Regions from separate parts of the Dorea sp. AM58-8 genome, predicted to be linked through region 2. Evidence: predicted binding sites of a transcription regulator. Region 2 holds the regulator's gene; each other region holds the start of a gene.
The links. Region 2 encodes Rex, which represses fermentation and respiration genes when NADH is low (regulators of the CRP and FNR family bind a similar motif). Its sites were predicted from a motif close to ATTGTTAANTANTTAACAAT; they were not measured.
Positions count from the first base shown of each region.

Region 1: the regulator Rex is predicted to act here: its motif matches at 2,272-2,291, upstream of adhE (bifunctional acetaldehyde-CoA/alcohol dehydrogenase).
Region 3: the regulator Rex is predicted to act here: its motif matches at 2,862-2,881, upstream of rsxC (electron transport complex subunit RsxC).

Region 1 is NZ_QSDM01000010.1:70,568-75,721, reverse strand. It holds gene adhE (bifunctional acetaldehyde-CoA/alcohol dehydrogenase) at 1-2,137, opposite strand, end outside; gene DXA18_RS08920 (D-2-hydroxyacid dehydrogenase) at 2,554-3,492, shown strand; gene lspA (signal peptidase II) at 3,507-3,977, opposite strand; gene DXA18_RS08910 (hypothetical protein) at 3,977-4,318, opposite strand; gene DXA18_RS08905 (S8 family peptidase) at 4,349-5,154, opposite strand, start outside.
Region 2 is NZ_QSDM01000014.1:73,966-79,119, reverse strand. It holds gene DXA18_RS11045 (DegV family protein) at 1-586, shown strand, start outside; gene abc-f (ribosomal protection-like ABC-F family protein) at 660-2,576, opposite strand; gene DXA18_RS11035 (redox-sensing transcriptional repressor Rex) at 2,723-3,370, shown strand; gene DXA18_RS11030 (NAD(P)H-hydrate dehydratase) at 3,469-4,980, shown strand; gene alr (alanine racemase) at 4,980-5,154, shown strand, end outside.
Region 3 is NZ_QSDM01000011.1:39,832-44,985, reverse strand. It holds gene DXA18_RS09380 (NAD(P)/FAD-dependent oxidoreductase) at 1-164, shown strand, start outside; gene cmk ((d)CMP kinase) at 179-856, shown strand; gene ispH (4-hydroxy-3-methylbut-2-enyl diphosphate reductase) at 853-1,707, shown strand; gene rpsA (30S ribosomal protein S1) at 1,688-2,770, shown strand; gene rsxC (electron transport complex subunit RsxC) at 2,984-4,306, shown strand; gene DXA18_RS09355 (RnfABCDGE type electron transport complex subunit D) at 4,331-5,154, shown strand, end outside.

The DNA.
Region 1 (5,154 bases), on a different contig from region 2:
TAGCCATTCCTTCTCTTGCAATCGGATCAGCAGCGCCCTTCTCGTATGCATCTGGCAGATATGTAAAGATGTTCTTACCAGCTTTGAGAGCCAGACCATCTGTATAATCTGTAGCCATGATAGATACGTATGCTTCCAGAGCATGTGTCAGGGCATCGATACCTGATGCACTGGTCAGTCCCTTCGGCTGAGTCATCATGAAGTCTGTATCTACGATTGCCATGTTCGGCAGAAGCTCGTAGTCAGCGATCGGCCATTTTGTACCTGTGTCTGCATCTGTGATGATTGCAAACGGTGTAACCTCAGAACCTGTACCTGATGAAGTAGGAATTGCTACCATCATAGCTTTCTCACCCATCTTCGGGAATGTGTATACTCTCTTACGGATATCCATGAAGTCCATAGCCAGGTCTTCGAACTTACACTCTGGATGCTCATACATGAGCCACATGATCTTCGCTGCGTCCATAGATGATCCACCGCCAAGAGCGATGATTACATCTGGCTGGAATGCCTTTAACTGCTCCAGACCTTTTCTTGCAATCTGAAGTGTCGGATCCGGTGCTACTTCATAGAAACATGCATACTGAATGCCCATCTCATCAAGTTTATCAGTAATAGGAGCTGTCATACCGCTGCTGAACAGGAATCCGTCAGTTACGATAAACGCTTTTTTCTTATCATAATAATTCTTTAATTCATCCAGTGCTACTGGCAGGCAACCCTTCTTAAAGTATACCTTCTGAGGTGTTCTGAACCACAGCATATTTTCTCTCCTTTCGGCAACGGTCTTGATGTTCAGCAGGTGTTTCGGACCTACGTTCTCTGATACAGAGTTGCCGCCGTAAGAGCCGCATCCCAATGTCAGTGATGGAGCTAATCCGAAGTTATAAAGGTCACCAATACCACCGTGAGAAGAAGGTGTGTTGATCAGAATACGGCAGGTCTTCATGCGTGCTGCATGCTCAGCCATCTTCTCTTTTTCATTTACATTGATGTACAGAGATGATGTATGTCCGTATCCACCGTCAGATACAAGCTGCTCAGCCATCTGAAGTGCTGTCTCATAATCTTTTGCTTTGTAAAGAGCAAGTACCGGAGACAGCTTCTCATGTGCAAATGGCTCAGATACATCTACAGATGTAACCTCACCAATCAGGATCTTGGTATCTGCAGGTACTTCAAATCCAGCTAATTTAGCGATCTCTGCCGCAGGCTGTCCTACGATCTTAGGATTAACGCTTCCTGCAGGTGTCAGGATAATCTCACGAACCATATCCAGTTCTTTCTTATTAAGCATATGACATCCACGTTTGATAAACTCAGCGCGTACTTCGTCATAAATGTCTGCGATTGCTGTAACAGACTGTTCAGATGCACAGATCATGCCATTGTCAAATGTCTTAGAATGGATAACTGAGTACACTGCTGTCTGAATATCACAGCTTGAATCCATGATAACCGGTGTGTTACCAGGTCCTACACCAAGTGCCGGCTTTCCTGATGAGTAAGCTGCTCTTACCATTCCCGGACCACCTGTTGCAAGAATCTCATCTGCATTAGCCATGATCAGACCGGACATCTCAACGGTTGGCTCTTCCAGACAGTCGATGATACCTTCCGGTGCACCAGCTTTTACAGCTGCTTCTGCTACTAGCATAGCTGCTGCTCTTGTACATTTCTTAGCACGTGGATGTGGGCTGATGATGATTGCGTTTCTTGTCTTCAGACAGATCAATGTCTTGAAGATAGCTGTAGATGTCGGGTTCGTTGTAGGAATGATAGCTCCTACCAGGCCAACCGGCTCAGCGATCTTCTTAATACCATATGCAGGATCCTCTTCCAGAACACCACATGTCTGCAGGTGACGATATTTATTATAAGTATACTCTGCTGCGTAATGGTTCTTGATTACCTTATCTTCTACGATTCCCATTCCTGTCTCTTCGGCTGCCATCTTTGCCAGCGGAATACGTGCCTTATTAGCTGCCATAGCCGCTTCGAAAAAGATCTTATCAACCTGTTCCTGAGTGTATGTTGCAAAGATCTTCTGGGCCTCTTTCATCTTGGCCATCTTCTGCTCCAGCCATTCAGGTGTATTAACTTCCGGTGCTTTGATTTCTTCTTTCTTTGCCATAACTTCCTCCTTAATATGTATTTTTGTTTGGCTCTAATCTCTGACTGTATTGTGCCATATTATTTTGTAAATTTCAAGTATTTTTTGCTAAATTTACTGACATTTTTGTGTCACACAGGTTAATTTTTTCACTACTTGTGAAATAATTATCTTTAAATAGTGTTTAGTAGTACTAATTACTACCATTCTTATCAATCACATTCCATCTTTTGTGTATTTTGTCAGTCAATTGACTTCTTTTATTTGTTTTTTTGGTTAATTATTAGTCTAAATTACACACGTTTTTATACATTTTTAACAATCAGAGCGTGTTCTATTTTTATTTTTTGTTCACATTTGCCTATACTTTATTTAGATTGACTATTCTGAAAAAGATGCGTTACAATGTATACGGAATTTTTTTAGGAGGATAAGCCATGAAAATCGTATTTCTAGAAGCACAGAGCATCGGAGACGACATTGATCTTTCCGGATTTGATGCTCTTGGAGAAGTCGTTAAATACCCAATCGCAACTGCCGAACAGACACCAGAACTGATTGCCGATGCGGATATCGCCGTACTCAGCAAGATCCCTGTCAACGAAACCACCGTAGGTGCAGCCAAGAACCTGAAGCTGGTCTGCCTGACTGCAACGGGAACCAACAATCTGGACAAGGATTATCTGGACAGCCACGGTATCGCATGGCGCAATGTAGCAGACTATTCTACCGAATCTGTGGCGCAGCATACATTTGCCATGCTCTTCTATCTGTTGGAAAAGCTCCGTTACTATGATGACTATGTAAAAGATGGAGCCTATACGCAAGATACCGTATTCACTCACTTCGACGAGCGTTTTTGCGAGATAAAAGGTAAAACCTGGGGAATCATAGGTCTTGGCAACATCGGACGCCGTGTAGCTGCGATTGCATCCGCATTTGGTGCCAATGTCATCTACGCTTCTGCATCCGGAAGAACGGCTCAGGACGGCTATCATCAGGTAGATTTGGACACCTTATATGCAGAATCCGATATTATCTCCGTACATGCACCGTTGAATAAATATACAGAGAATCTTATTAATAAGGATGCCCTGAGCAAAATGAAATCAAGCTGTATCTTTATTAATGTTGGACGAGGACCGATCGTGGTCGAAGAAGATCTGGCTGACGCACTGGAGAACGGCGAGATTGCCGCTGCCGGACTGGATGTACTCCGCGTAGAACCAATGCTTGCCGATAATCCGTTAGGACGGATCAAAGACAGTAAAAAACTCCTGATCACTCCACACATTGCATGGGCAAGTGTAGAGGCACGCACCAGACTGATGGACATCATCCTGGGACAGATCAAGGAGTTCTTTGATATAAAATAAGCTGCCGCTGATTATTAATTTTTATTCTGAAAAAATTCAGATAGTACAGTCATAACCGCACCTGCAAAGATAGCAAAGTCTCCCACATTATAGGTAATGGAAGAGAACTTTTCCCAGTGGGTGCGGATTCCTATATAATCCACTACTTTTCCGTGTCTGACACGATCGACAAAGTTACTGAGCGCACCACCAGTCATACACATCATGCCAAGCTTCAGCAGATGTCCGCCTTTCTGATGAAGTAAGATAAAATCATACGCCACGACTGCTGCCACCGCTGATGTGGTCAGCATCCGCATAGTCTTCGGCTGATCCTGCAGCAGGTTAAACGCCACTCCCCGGTTATACACCTTGCGGATAGAAAATGGCGTGCCGGAGAGTTTTTTCTCCTCACCTGGTTTTATACATTTCTCTACGCGGCTCTTCAGATAAAGATCCATTCCACAGATAACTGCTGCAACTGCCGGATATAGTCTGGACTTCATTATTCTTCTGAGGTCTCTTCAAAAACCTCTTCCTCTTCCGTTGCATCCGCTGCAGCAACACCATTGATGCGGTCAATCTCTGCCTGAATCTTTGTAACTTCTTCATTTCTCTGAGCGATTGCTTCACAAAGTGCTGCCATATCCGTATCAACAACTTCACCGTTACGATACTTTTCAAATATGATTTTGCCGATATCCATATAATCTCTGTCATTTGCCCGACCCAGAAAGCGGATATCGCTCTTTCTCTTCTGTATCTCCAGTGTATCTTCTGCCTTCTTCCCCAGATCATTTGCCGTCTCTGAAAGTCTCTTTCCTAAATCATCAAAAAATCCTGCCATCTCTGTCATCCTTTCTTGTATATATACGTTTTATAACTCCCGAATCGTCCGCAGTGTCTCATAGAGATCCAATGCACCATATCCCCAGGCTTTATCTGGATACTCAATATCTGTCCGTTTTCTGGCACCTAATATAAAAAGTCCTTTGAGCTGCATCGTATCATAACCTGCCGACCGCTTTTCCTGCTCCAACAGCCATTCCAGCAAAAGCGCACTCGCACCTGCTGCAATCGCTACCCCAATGCTGGAACCGCTTCGCTCTGCGAATCTTCCTCCCGGCAACGCTCCGGTCACATTCACGCCCGGCACTGCAAAATCCGGCTTTACACTATTAAGTCTAGTATAGCCTCTGCCTGAGTTAATATCAATACTATTCTCATCTCCATTATAGTAGGCTGCTGTGATCACAGATCTCGTTGTCCCAGGTCCGGTAAGCGTTGTATCCGGATCAGACTCCAGAAAGATTACATTGCCTGTCAGGAACTCCTTCATCGGAAGCCACAGATGGAAAATCCCACCTGCCAGCCGCACCGGTTCTGCCACAATCCGCCAGATGCCAGGCACTGGCGCTAAAAAACGCATAAAGATCAGCTGCGCACTGTTAAATTTGGACAAAATCTGATTATATACCTGCACAGTCGTCTGCTCAAACAAAAAGCGAAAAGAAAACATCCCGCTCTGTCTGACAGAGATTCGCGGAAGCACTTCCCCGGATGGTGAGATTACTGAAACAGCAATCAGATTCGGCAGTTCTGCCCACAATTCTATTGAAAACGCCTCTACACCTGTTCCGACCTGAAGTTCAATCTCTCTGCGTTCGGTAAGTGCCTCTATCT
Region 2 (5,154 bases):
GAGTTCCTGTGCCACTGCGCAGATGCTTGCGCAGGACATGGATGGTAAAGTATATGTGGTAGATAATCAACGTATTTCGGTTACCATGAGACAATCGGTTCTGGATGCCATTGCTTTGGCAGAAAAAGGAATGAACGCGAAGGAGATCCATGATATTCTAATGCGTGAGAAGCTGGAGGCCAGCATCTATATTACGGTAGATACATTGAAATATCTTAAAAAAGGTGGTCGCGTAACACCCGCAGCAGCAGCTATCGGTTCAGTCCTGAATCTGAAACCGGTTCTTACGATTCAGGGAGAAAAGCTGGATTCTTTTTCTAAGTCAAGAGGATGGAAGAGCGCGAAGAAGACGATGTTGGATGCAATGGAAAAGGATCTGACAGAGCGGTTTGCAGGACAGGAGATGTATCTGCAGGTTGCGTATACCTGTTCGGCAGAAGAAGCTGAAGAATGGAAAGCAGAAGTGGAAAATAGATTTCCGGAATATGAAGTGCATATGGATCCGTTGTCATTAAGTGTAGCCTGCCACATTGGACATGGTGCCAGAGCAATTGCATGTAGCAGGAAAGTACCGGAACTCAGCTGATTTTACAGATATTTTGTTCGTTACCATGATAAAAACGCCCGTTTATTAGCGGGCGTTTTCATATATCTGTTTGTTACGCCAGTTCTTCCCATCTGGCGTAAAGTTCTTCTAATTCTTCTGCGATTTTAGATTTTTCCAGTGCCAATTCCTGGCATTTTACAGAATTGGTATAGATCTCTTCCTGAACCATTAGTTCGTCAATCTCGCCGTCACGTTCTTCCAGTTCAGTAATGCGTTCTTCTGTCTTTTTTAATTCATTCTGACGTTTGCGTTCCTTAGCCTGTGCTTCTTTCTGTTCCTGCCAGCTGAGCTTAGCCTGAGATTCTGGTTCCGGTGCACATACATCAGATGGAGCGGAAGAGACGCCGGTATAAGCCTGGGTCAGTTCATCCTTCTTTTCAAGATAGTAATCATAGTTACCAATATAATTGACAAATGTCTGTTCGGTCAGTTCCAGAATTCTTGTAGCTGTACGGTTGATAAAATATCGGTCATGAGATACATAGAGTACCGTACCGGTATAATCGTTCAGAGCTTTTTCAAGAATTTCCTTAGAAGTAATATCCAAGTGGTTGGTAGGTTCGTCCAGGATAAGGAAATTTGCTTCAGACAACATGAGCTTGGCAAGTGAGACACGCCCACGTTCACCACCGCTTAAAGAACTGATCTGCTGAAACACTTCATCGCCGGTAAAGAGAAAAGCCGCCAGTGTCTTTCGGATCTGTGTATTGGTTAGCGTCGGATAATCGTCAGAAATCTCATCAAAGATTGTTTTGTCCATATGCAGGACGTGATGTTCCTGGTCATAATAACCGATTTTTACCTTGGAACCGAGGGTAAAAGTACCACTGTCTGCCGGAATAACCTGATTCAGTATCTTCAGCAGTGTAGTCTTTCCGGTTCCATTGTCACCGATGATCGCTACGTGCTCGCCGCGGTGGATCTCAAAACTGATATCTTGAAATAAAGTATGTGGCGGGAATGCTTTGGACAGATGTTCTACCGACAGCACGTCATTACCACTGACGACAGAAGGCTCCAGCTTTAAATGAATATCCGTATGAAGCTCCAGAGGCTTTTCTACAGGCTGAATACGATCCAGCATCTTCTCACGGCTTTCTGCACGCTTAATAGACTTCTCACGGTTGAAAGAGCGGAGTTTTTCAATAACAGCTTCCTGATGTTTGATCTCACGCTGTTGATTTAAGTATTCTTTTAATCTTGCTTCACGGAGCATTTCTTTTTTCTCGGCGTAAGCAGAGTAATTGCCTTGAAATACGGAAAGTTTACCCATTTCTACTTCAATGACCTTTGTAACAACTTTATTCAGAAAATATCGGTCATGGGATACAATCAATACCGCTCCAAAATAATTCAATAAGTAGGTCTCCAACCATGCAATGGAATTCAGATCCAGGTGGTTGGTAGGCTCGTCCAGCAGAAGAATATCTGGCCTGGTAAGCAGAAGCTTACTGAGAGATACGCGAGTCTTCTGACCGCCGGACAGCGTATCTACGGGCTTGTCAAACTCATCCTCAGCAAAACCGAGACCTTTTAATACACCGACAATCTCGCTTTCATAGGAGTATCCGTCTGCCAGTTCAAAGGCACTGGTCAGATTATGATAAGTATTCAACCGGCTTTCCAGTTCATCGCCGGTCAGATCTTTTAATTCTTTTTCAATCTCGCGGATTCTTGCTTCCATGGCAATGACATCGGCCTTGGCTGAACGTACTTCTTCGTAGATTGTATTGCCGGATACCAGCTCCTGATGCTGGGACAGATAACCAAGTGTCTTACCTTTTGTAAGGGTGATCGTACCGCCATCAGCTGTAAGATCGCCGACGATCATTTTCAGAAGAGTAGACTTGCCGGCACCATTGATACCGACAAGGGCTGCTTTTTCATGGTCTTCTATATGAAAAGAGCCATTTTGTATAATAACGTGTTCCCCAAATGCTTTGGAAACATCATGACATGCTAAAATCATGATACACCTCCATAATTCTCTGTGTATCATTATACCGAAAAGAACAGAAAATACAACTAAAGTTAATGAAAGTTTGTACAAAAGTTTGACTTTGTGTTAACAATCAGATATAATTATTCCATAATATTATGGGTAGGTGAACAACAGTGGAGACAAGAAAGATTTCTCAGGCGGTAATTCGCAGACTTCCAAGATATTACCGATATCTGGGTGAATTATTAGAAGATGGTGTCGAACGTATATCATCTAATGATTTAAGTAAAAGAATGAAACTTACTGCATCACAGATTCGACAGGATTTGAACAACTTTGGCGGATTTGGTCAGCAGGGATATGGTTATAATGTAAAATATCTTCATACTGAAATTGGTAAAATCCTTGGATTGGAGAACAAGCATAATTTTATAATCGTTGGCGCAGGTAATTTGGGACAGGCTTTGGCAAATTATTCACATTTTGAAAATCAGGGATTTATCCTGAAAGGTATCTTTGATGTGAATCCTACACTGAGAGGTATGTCAATTCGTGATGTGCCGGTTCGTATGATGAGTGAGATGAAAGATTTCATTAAAGAGAATAATATCGAGATTGCAGTTCTTACAATTCCGAAGGAATGCGCAATTGATGTGGCGAAGGATCTGGTAGATGCCGGTATTCAGGCCATCTGGAATTTTGCGCATGTAGATCTGAATGTACCGGATAATGTAATTGTAGAAAGTGTACATTTATCAGAAAGCTTAATGAGATTATCTTATAATATCAGTCGATATAATGAGGATCATGCAGACAAATAACAGACAGAATAATGGCGTGTAATGCGGGCTGTGAAAGCAGACTTCTTTACACGTCGTTTTTTTTGCAGTGATCTGCGCCTAAGGCAGAAAGGAAGTATATGCAGTATTTATTAAATGCGGAACAGATGAAAAGTGCGGACAGTCATACTATACAGGATCTGGGAGTTTCATCCAGAACACTGATGGAACGGGCTGCTGCAGCCTGTACTGATTATATAGAAGAACAAAAGTGGCCGCTGACACATGTATGCATTGTGTGTGGATCAGGAAATAACGGAGGCGATGGCTTTGCTATTGGAAGCATTCTGAAAGAGAAAGGCTGCCAGGTGACAGCAGTATTTGCCGGACGGATGACAAGCCGAACAGAAGAGTGTATATATCAGATGGATCAGTTCGAACAGCGTGGAGGAATTCTTCTCACAGAATGGCAGGATAATGATTACAGCATTGTAATTGATGCATTGTTTGGTGTAGGATTGAATCGTGAGATTACAGGACACTATCTGGAAATACTTCAACATATGAATATGTCATCGGGACGGAAACTCGCGGTTGATATTCCGTCCGGTATCTCAGCTACGGATGGACGTGTATTCGGTGAAGCGTTTCAGGCAGATGCAACCGTAACATTCCAGGATCGAAAGCTGGGTCTGTTTCTGTTTCCCGGTGCATTGTATACCGGAAAAGTCTGCGTGACAGATATCGGAATTGACAGTTTTACAGTAAAGGAACAGCTGGATACTGCATATGCATTAGAAATGAGTGATATTGCCAAACTTCTGCCTGAACGTCCGCCATATGCGCATAAAGGTACATTTGGAAAATTATTATTAATTGCCGGAAGCAGTGGAATGGCAGGAGCTGCATTCTTAAGCGCCTGTGCTGCTTATCGCATGGGAGCAGGACTCGTACGCATTTATACCACTGAAGATAACCGAAGTATTTTACAGCAGCTGATTCCGGAAGCTATTATCACAACATATACGGAATATGACGAAGCAAGTCTTCTGTCGGTACTGGAGTGGGCTGATGCAGTCTGTATAGGATCAGGTCTTGGAAGATCTGATGTAGCAGATCTGATTGTAAATACCGTTTTGAAAGAAATAAATGTGCCATGTCTGATTGATGCGGACGGAATTAATATATTGGCGACGCATCCGGAATGGAAGGACCTGCTGGCAGAAGGCAATTATGTACTGACTCCACATTTGAAGGAATTATCCAGATTAACAGGACGGCCTGTCAACGAGATACAAATGCATCGAAGAGAGGTCCTGGAACAGACGGCAAGAACTTTAGATGTTACTCTGGTACAAAAAGATGCACGTACTTTTGTGGGAGCAAAGGGCAGAAGAATGTATGTGAATCTTACCGGAAATGCTGCAATGGCAAAAGCAGGTTCCGGAGATGTGCTGGCCGGAATTATTGGCGGACTTATGGTGCAGGGATGCGATAATTATGATGCCGCTGTTCTTGGAGTTTATCTCCATGGACTTGCGGGAGATATTGCAAGAAATGAAATGGGGTGCTATAGTGTATTGGCGAGGGATCTTGCTGATGCACTTGGATCAGCGATCCAAATGACAGAAAACTGGAAGGCGGAAAAATGATGAAAGAATATACAAGAGTGTGTGCCAGAATTGATCTGGACGCCATAGAATATAATATGGATCAGATGCATGAAACGGTTGGTGATGCGACTAAGATCATGGCTGTTGTCAAGATGGATGGCTACGGTCACGGGGCGGTACCAATCGCATGTGATCTGGAGAAAAAAAACTACT
Region 3 (5,154 bases), on a different contig from region 2:
GTGGTGTATCAGTCCGGGAGATTGATCCTGGTACTATGGAGTCAAAGAAAGTTAAAAATCTTTATTTTGCAGGTGAAGTTCTGGATCTGGATGCAGTGACAGGAGGATATAATCTGCAGATTGCCTGGTCTACCGGATACATGGCAGCACAGGAAATACGATAGAAAAGGTGAAAAATATGGGATTTAATATAGCAATTGATGGACCGGCAGGTGCCGGAAAAAGTACAATAGCCAAGTTGGTGGCGGCCAGACAGAATTGCATCTATGTGGATACGGGCGCAATGTACCGTGGCCTTGCTGTACATTTTCTCGGAAAACAGATTGATCCATCAGATATCAATGCGGTAATTGATGCCTGCCGGGATGCGGATGTAAGTATCCGTTACGAAGACGGTATGCAGCAGGTGTATTTGAATGGAACGAATATTACCGGACAGCTTCGAAGTGAAGAAGTCGGCGATATGGCGTCTAAGACATCTGCGATTCCTGAAGTTCGCACAAAACTTCTGGAACTGCAGCGCACTATGGCAAGAGAACATGATGTAGTGATGGATGGAAGAGATATCGGAACCAATATCCTGCCAGATGCAGATGTGAAGATATATCTGACTGCAAGTGTGGAAACTCGTGCTAAGCGGAGATTTGATGAGCTTCAGGCAAAAGGACAGGAATGTGATCTGACTAAGATTCAGGAAGACATCAGAGCGCGGGATCACAGGGATATGACGCGAGAGACTGCGCCGCTCAAACAGGCAGACGATGCAGTGCTGGTGGACAGTTCTGATATGAATATAGAAGAAGTAACAGATGCGATTCTTGCGATATGTGCAGATAAGCAGAAGGAGACGGTATGAAAGTTCTGTTAGCTAAGACTGCCGGTTTTTGCTTTGGAGTGAAACGTGCGGTTGATACCGTATACCAACAGGTAGAAGAGAATAAAGACTGTAAGATCTATACGTTTGGTCCGATCATTCATAACGATGAAGTGATCAAGGATATGCAGGCGAAAGGTGTGACTGTACTGGAGGGAGAAGAAGATCTTCCAAAGGCAAAGAACGGGATTGTGATCATACGATCCCACGGAGTGCCGAAACGCATCTGTGACCGAATGGATGAACTGGGGATTCAGTACGTCGATGCGACCTGTCCATTTGTGAAAAAGATTCATAAAATTGCAATGGAAAAAGCAGAAGAGGGCGCATTTCTTGTGGTGATAGGCAATCCGGTACACCCGGAGGTAGAAGGCATTATGGGCTGGGCTGGGGAAGATGCGGCTGTTATTTCTACGGCAGAGGAAGCGGAGCATCTGACGGTGCCAGAGGACAGGAAAATATGTGTTGTTGCACAAACGACATTTAATTACAATAAATTCAAAGAATTGGTTGAAATTATTTCGAAAAGGCGTTATGATATAAGTGTTTTGAATACGATTTGCAGTGCGACGAAAGAGCGGCAGACTGAAACCGCCCGTATTGCAGACAGGGTCGATGCGATGATCGTTATTGGAGATAAACGAAGTTCCAATACCCAGAAGCTATTCGAGATATGCAAGAATGCATGTAACAATACGTACTATATACAGACACTTGACGATTTGAATGTGAATCAATTAAGGTCCGTGGAAACAGTAGGTATTACAGCAGGGGCATCCACGCCCAATAATATAATTGAGGAGGTTCAAAATTATGTCAGAATTAACTTTTGAACAAATGCTAGAAGATTCGTTGAAAACAATTCACAACGGAGAGGTGGTTGACGGTACGGTCATTGACGTTAAGCCAGATGAAATTATTTTAAATATAGGTTACAAGGCTGACGGAATCATTACAAAGAGTGAGTACACGAATGAGGCCGGTGCAGATCTTACAACTATGGTATCAGTTGGAGATTCAATGACAGTTAAAGTATTAAAGGTAAATGATGGCGAAGGTCAGGTATTATTGACATACAAGAGACTGCTTGCTGAAAGAGGAAATGAAAGACTGAAAGAAGCTTTCGAGAACAAAGAAGTACTGAAAGCACCAGTTGTTCAGATCCTTGGTGGTGGATTAAGTGTTGTTGTTGATGAAGCAAGAGTATTTATCCCGGCAAGTCTGGTATCTGATACTTATGAAAAAGATCTCAGCAAATATCAGGGACAGGAAATTGAGTTCGTAATCAGTGAGTTCAATCCTAGAAGAAACCGTGTGATCGGTGACAGAAGACAGCTTCTGGTTGCTGAGAGAGCAGAAAAGCAGAAAGAACTTTTCGCAAATCTTCATGTTGGAGATACAGTAGAAGGTGTTGTAAAGAATGTTACAGATTTTGGCGCATTCATCGATCTTGGTGGAGTAGATGGTCTGTTACATATTTCAGAGATGTCCTGGGGACGTGTTGAGAATCCTAAGAAAGTATTCCAGGTTGGCGAAAAGCTGAAAGTACTCGTGAAAGATATTCACGATACTAAGATCGCACTCAGCCTGAAATTCCCAGAGACTAATCCATGGGCTAATGCTGCAGAAGATTATGCAGTAGGTAAAGAGATCACAGGTAAGGTTGCAAGAATGACAGATTTTGGTGCATTCGTTGAACTCGCTCCTGGAGTAGATGCTCTGCTTCATGTTTCACAGATTTCTCGCGCACATGTTGAAAAACCATCTGACGTACTTTCAGTTGGACAGGAGATTACTGCTAAGATTGTAGATCTGAACGAAGCTGAGAAGAAGATCAGCCTGAGCATGAAAGCACTTGAGAAACCGGAAGAGGCATCTGAAGGTGAAGAGGCTTAATTACTGATAAGAACAGACTTGATATATATGAAAAAGATAGCAAAGATAGGGACACGAAAGTGCCTCTATCTTTCTGTGTTGTTATGCCTAAAATGTTAAATAATAGGCAAGCTGTATTGAAAAATGTACAACGAAACATCCTACATTTATGGAAAATTAGGAGATTTTTTTGTATATTATATATAATAAACTAAAAGGAAGGAAGGAAAAGGAATGGCACTGTTAACATTTAAGGGTGGTATTCATCCGGATGACGGCAAGAGTCTGGCAAAAGATAAGGCGATTGTTGATGTGAAGCCAAAAGGAGATCTTGTATATCCGCTTTCGCAGCATATCGGTGCTCCGGCAACTCCAATTGTTGCCAAGGGAGATCACGTGCTGAGAGGACAGAAGATTGCGGAAGCTGGCGGATTTGTTTCTGCTCCGATTTATGCTTCAGTATCCGGAACGGTAAAAGCAATTGAACCTCATTTTAATCCTACTGGGGCAAAGGTGAACTGCATCGTAGTAGAGAATGACGGAGAGTACAAGGAAGTTGAATATGCTCCAGTAAAACCGTTGGAGGAAATGACAAAAGAAGAGATATTGAATGCGATCGGTGAGGCCGGTGTTGTAGGTATGGGTGGAGCTGGATTCCCTACTAAGGTGAAGCTTTCGCCAAAAGAGCCGGAGAAGATTGACTATATTATAGCAAACTGTGCGGAGTGTGAGCCATATATCACTGCCGATTACAGACGTATGATGGAGACGCCGGAACGCCTTGTTGGTGGTATGAAGGTTGTCCTTTCACTGTTTGAACATGCAAAAGGTATTTTTGGCGTGGAAGATAATAAGCCAGATTGTATCGAGAAGCTGAAAGAACTTACAAAAGATGAGCCTCGTATGGAAGTTATGGCATTAAAGACCAAATACCCTCAGGGTGGTGAGCGTCAGCTGATCTATGCTACAACCGGGCGAGCAATCAACTCTACTATGCTTCCGGCAGATGCGGGATGTGTTGTAGATAACGTTGAGACTATGATCAATATTTACCAGGCAGTTGTAGAAGGAAAGCCTTCTATTGAACGTATTGTTACTGTCAGTGGTGATGCGATCAATGAGCCTGGTAACTTCCGCGCACCATTTGGTATGAATCAGATGGAACTTGTAGAGCAGGCTGGTGGATTTAAGGAAGAACCAGAAAAGGTGATTTCCGGTGGTCCGATGATGGGATTTGCCATGTTTACTGTAGATGTACCTGTTACGAAAACATCTTCTTCAGTTCTGGCATTTGTAAAAGATTCGGTTAAGAGACTGGAAGAGACCGCATGTATCAACTGTGGACGTTGTGTGGATGCCTGTCCAAGCCGTATTATTCCGTCTCGTCTGGCTGATTATGCACAGCATCATGATGCGGAGACATTTGAAAAAATGAACGGTATGGAATGCGTAGAGTGTGGATCATGTAGTTACGTCTGTCCAGCTAAGAGACCGTTGAAACAGTCAATCGGTTCCATGAGAAAGATTGTTCTGGCTAATCGCAGAAAGAAAAAATAACAAGAGAGGAAGAGGTGAACAAAAGTGGAGAATCAGTTAAATATTTCATCTTCACCACATATACGTTCCAAAGTTACTTCCAGCAATATTATGCTCATGGTAACAATTGCTCTGTTGCCGGCATCTGCATTTGGAGTATATAATTTTGGAATGGATGCACTGCTGATGCTGATCGTTACGACTGCAACAGCTGTGCTTACAGAGTTTATTTATGAAAAGCTTATGCACAAGAAGATCACAATCGGTGATTTCAGTGCTGTTGTAACAGGACTTCTGCTTGGACTTAATATGCCACCTACAGCACCGTTGTGGATGGGAGCACTTGGTAGTGTATTTGCTATCCTGATCGTCAAGCAGCTGTTCGGAGGTCTGGGACAGAACTTCATGAACCCGGCACTTGGAGCAAGATGTTTTCTGTTGATTTCTTTTGCAGGACAGATGACCAAGTTCGTTTATGATGGAGAGACAGGACCGACACCACTGGCATATCTGAAGGAAGGAGCACTGTCAAGTGTGAATTCTATGGACATGCTGATCGGACGTATTCCAGGTACGATTGGTGAGACATCTGTGATCGCAATCATTATTGGCGCGATTTTCCTGATTATGTTGGGAATTATTGATCTTCGTATTCCTGGTACATATATTGTAACATTTGTATTGTTTATTGGTATCTTCGGACAGTTCTCTGATGCAAATGTAGGATTTTTTGATCCTCAGTTCATCACTGCAGAGTTGTGTGGAGGTGGTCTGATGTTAGGTGCATGGTTCATGGCAACTGACTACGTTACATCACCGATCACCAAATCCGGTCAGATCGTATACGGTATTGTACTTGGACTTCTGAC